2 regions of the Mesorhizobium sp. M7A.F.Ca.MR.245.00.0.0 genome follow, and region 2 is predicted to be linked to the other one. Evidence: predicted binding sites of a transcription regulator. Region 2 holds the regulator's gene; the other holds the start of a gene.
What was found. The regulator LexA, encoded in region 2, represses DNA repair genes until DNA is damaged. The targets are predictions, from matches to a motif close to TGTTCNNNNTGTGTTCNG.
Positions count from the first base shown of each region.

Region 1 (2,200 bases), on a different contig from region 2:
CGGCTGAGCAGGATGGTATCGACGCCTGCGAAGACAGCGTTGAAGTCCTGCTTCAGCGCACCGTCCCAGGCGCTCTCGTCGCCCCACTCCCAGAGCTGCCAGGAATGCTCCTCATTGGCGCCGACAAAGCCGTCGACCGACGTCTGCATCTGCAGGACCAGCTTTTTCACCGTCATTCTCCTCACGGCCATCGCAAAACAGTTTACATTTGGAACCGTTGACGCAAGGTCAAAACGATGTCAATAGTAAAGTGATTTAAAAACGGAACCATAGATGTCGACGCGCGAAAAGTCCGGCTGCCCGATCAACCTGTCGCTCGAACTGATCGGCGACCGCTGGACGCTGCTCATCATCCGCGACATGGTCTTCGCCGGGAAAAAGCACTTTCGCGAATTCCTGCAATCCGACGAAGGCATTTCCTCGCGCACGCTGGCCGAGCGACTGCAAACGCTTCAGGAGCAAGGCGTCCTCACCCGAAGCGACGACCCGACGCATGGCTTGAGAACGGTCTACCGGCTGACCGAAGCAGGCATCGACCTCTTGCCGGTGCTGGCGACGCTCGGCGCCTGGGGCAGCAAGCACCGCAAGGCCGACGACAAGCTGGCCAGGATTGCCGACGAGTTGGCGACAGGCGGCGAAGCGGCGCTGGAAAAGATGAGACCGGCGCTGAGAGCGGAGCATATTGTCTAGGCGGTTGCGTTCAAGCCGAACCGGCATGGCTGTTGCCGCACAAATCGCCCTTCGCTTGACAACGATCCACCTTTGTTCTTTATTTGTTCCAATCTATCAGCAACTGCGGATGTGCGGTCGATGGAAACGACAGCCACCATCCTGCATGCCGATCTCGACGCTTTCTACGCCTCGGTCGAGCAGTTGCTCGATCCGTCGCTGCGCGGCAAGCCGATCGCGGTGGGCGGCGGCGTCGTGCTCGCCGCTTCCTATGAGGCGCGCGCCTTCGGCGTGCGCGGCGGCATGCCGGGGCGCAAGGCGCGCGAACTCTGCCCGCAATTGATCTTCGTCGGCGGCAATTTCAGCCACTACCAGCGGCTGGGCGATGCGGCGATCAAAGTGCTCGACGATTTTACGCCTGTGGTCGAGCGCATTTCCATCGACGAGGCGTTTGCCGATGTCGCCGGCTGCACGCATCTGTTCGGCTCCCCGCAACAGATCGCGACAACCATCCGCCGCCGCGTGCGGGCCGAACTCGGCCTGCCGATCTCGATCGGCGTGGCGTGCACCAAGCACCTGGCCAAGATTGCCTCGCAGGTCGCCAAGCCCGACGGACTGGTCGTCGTAGAACCCGGCACCGAGCTCGCCTTCCTGCATGATCTGCCGGTCGGTCTGATGTGGGGCGTTGGCCCGGCCACCAGGGCGCGGCTGGCCGAAATCGGCGTCGAGACCATCGGCCAACTGGCCAGGACGCACAGCGGCGCGCTGACGCGCCTGCTCGGTCCCGCCGCCGGCGAAAAGCTCGCCGCGCTGTCATGGAACCGCGACTCGCGAAAGCTGGAGACGAAGCGCCGCGCGCATTCGGCCGGCGCCCAATCGGCGCTTGGCCAGAAGCCCGCTGTGGCACGGGTTATCGTGCCGACTCTGCTGCATCTGGCCGACCGCGTCGCCAGCCGGCTGCGCGCCAAGGCAAGGCCCGGCCGCACGGTGACGGTACGCGTGCGCTTTGCCGATCTCCGCGCCGTCACCCGTTCGATCACGCTTGACCAGCCGATCTCGGCGACCGCGATGCTGGCCGAGATCGCCGGCGATCTGGTGCGCGGCGTGCTCGCCGATAATCCACACGAGAAAACGATCTCGCTGCTGGCGATCTCGGTCTCGCATCTCGAGGAAAGCTTCGAGTTGCAGCTCGACCTGCCGCTTGGCCTCGCTGACGAGAAACACCGGCCCGGCACGAAGAAGGGCCTGGCACGCTTCGACGCGGACCGCGCCATCGACAAGATCCGCGAGCGCTTCGGCAAACAGGCCGTCGGCTACGGCACGGTGGCGCTGGAGGCGGCACGCTCGGTTCCCGACGAATTCAGGGAATTGGCGCAGAAGGAGTTGTGACGGCCAGCCCTTGACCGACCGCACAAAATGGCAGCGGCGGGTTAGCTGATCTGCCGACGCAGCCAAGGTTCCAAACTCGTCAGGGAGCTGACCATGCGACCGAATAAAACTGCAAGCTTTCCGTGGCGTCACCAACCGTTGT
Region 1 covers NZ_RZTE01000008.1:164,278-166,477, reverse strand. Annotated here, with positions in the region: gene EOB80_RS12125 (dihydrofolate reductase family protein) at 1-170, opposite strand, end outside; gene EOB80_RS12120 (helix-turn-helix domain-containing protein) at 274-690, shown strand; gene dinB (DNA polymerase IV) at 811-2,058, shown strand; gene EOB80_RS12110 (alpha/beta fold hydrolase) at 2,138-2,200, opposite strand, start outside.
Region 1: a site for LexA is predicted at 764-781, ahead of dinB (DNA polymerase IV). Genes of this name have one in related genera too.

Region 2 (2,200 bases):
TGGCTGCGGCTCGCTGCTCTGCCATTCGCGCTGGCAGGCTTGCTGACCGTCTCGGATACGCGCACGCCGGATGTGCTGATCTCGGAAGACGCCCGGCTGGTGGCGTTGCCGATCGGTGGCGGCGAGCTTGCCGTCAGCCGGGAACGGCCGAACGAATTCACCGTCGACAACTGGAAACGCGCCCTGACATCAGAAACCATCGTCGTGCCAGAGGTGTTCGACAAGAGCGATGGGCAATTCGACGTCGCGGACGCCGTTGAGCTACCGCCGGGATCGCCGTTCTATTGCTCATCAGGCGTTTGCGTGGCCAGGCATATGTCCGGTGCGATCATTGCCTATGTCGACGACCGCAAGGACACCTGGAAAGCCTGCGGCTTCGCCGAGCTGATCGTCATCAATGACGCCACCGCCTATGACGCCTGTCGCAATCCGCTGGTTCTCGTCATCACCAAGCGGCAACTGGCTCGCAAAGGCAGTGCCGCGGTCTTCTTCGATCGCCAATCGGCGACCACACCGGCGACAATCAGCTTCGCGGTGGATAGCCCATATCGGCCCTGGCACACGCATCGCAAATACTCTCGTGAGGCGAGGGGGCTGGCACCCTTCAAGAAACCCGAGAAGCCAGCGGCCAACCCGCAGCCGCCTCAGTAGCGGCGGATGAGGCCGACGAGCTTGCCTTGCACCTTGACCCTGTCTGGGCCGAAGATACGGGTTTCATAGGCCGGATTGGCGGCTTCGAGAGCAATCGAAGCGCCCTTGCGGCGGAACCGCTTCAGCGTCGCTTCCTCTTGATCGACCAGCGCCACGATGATCTCGCCGGGGTTCGCCGTGTCGGCATTGCGGATGATGACGGTGTCGCCGTCGAAGATACCGGCCTCGATCATCGAGTCGCCCTTGACCTCCAGCGCATAGTGGGCGCCGCCCATGATCATGTCCGGCGGCACCGAGATCGAATGCGTCTGATGCTGGATGGCATCGATCGGCACACCGGCGGCGATACGGCCCATCACCGGTATCGACACGGCGGAGACCGCATCGTCATCATTGCCGGGCGAGGGCATCCGCGAAGGCGCCGGCTTGATCTGCCGGCCAAGAGCACCACCCTGACCGAGACTGCCCTGGATGACGCTTGGCGAAAACTTCTTTGCCGCGTTGAGGCCGGGCGCGATCGAGTCCGGCAATCGCAGCACTTCCAGCGCGCGTGCCCGGTTGGGCAACCGGCGAATAAAGCCGCGCTCCTCAAGTGCGGTGATCAGCCGATGAATCCCGGATTTGGAGGCAAGGTCGAGCGCCTCCTTCATCTCGTCGAAGGATGGCGGAATGCCGCTCTCCTTCAGGCGTTCATGGATGAACATCAGCAGTTCATGTTGCTTGCGTGTCAGCATGGCGGCCCCCAGATTACCTGAAACCAGAATCGAAAAACAAACCCAGAACAAACACTATCTGTTCCAGTTGTGTTCTGCAACCGTTTAAAGTTTAATGAATTTATTAAGGCTGCTGAAATTATCTGGCGCTTGCCAGCGGGTCGCAATCGACAGGCGCCAACCACGGCGATGCGCCTGCTCACATTGAAACCATTATGGTTAATGACCTGTGGCTCATACTCGACCCAAGGCTTGGCATCATCTGCCGATCGACCGCCACAAGGGACGCTATCAATCTTCGGGACGTTCGTTTGCCGTGAACGAAACGGAGCCAAAACGCCAACGTCTGTTGGCATTTGTGGCTGGAATTCAGCCCTCCGTCATCTGCCGGGCAGTGAGGGCGGCGACGGCAAATCGCGGAGATCGTTGCGTCAGGTAACGGCTTCCTTGACGGCGAAACGCTGGTCCTTCCATGCGCCCGTGCGCAGAATATCCTCCAGCACCGCAACCGCCAGCCACACATCCTTGTAGCCGACATAGAGCGGCGTGAAGCCGAAACGGATGGTCGATGGCGCGCGAAAATCACCGATGACGCCGCGCTCGATCAGCGCCCGCATGATTTGATAGCCGTGATCGTGAAGGAACGACACCTGGCTGCCGCGCCTGGTCGCGTCGCGGGTGGTCTCCAGCGTGAGGCCATAGGCGCCGCACTTTGCTTCGACGAGCTGGATGAACAGTTCCGTCAGCGCGACGCTCTTTTTTCGCAATGCCGCCATGTCGACGTCGTTCCAGATGGCAAGCGCGCCTTTGAACGCCCGCATCGACAGGACAGGCTG
Region 2 covers NZ_RZTE01000005.1:176,957-179,156, forward strand. Annotated here, with positions in the region: gene EOB80_RS08805 (ComEC/Rec2 family competence protein) at 1-651, shown strand, start outside; gene lexA (transcriptional repressor LexA) at 645-1,385, opposite strand; gene kynU (kynureninase) at 1,796-2,200, opposite strand, start outside.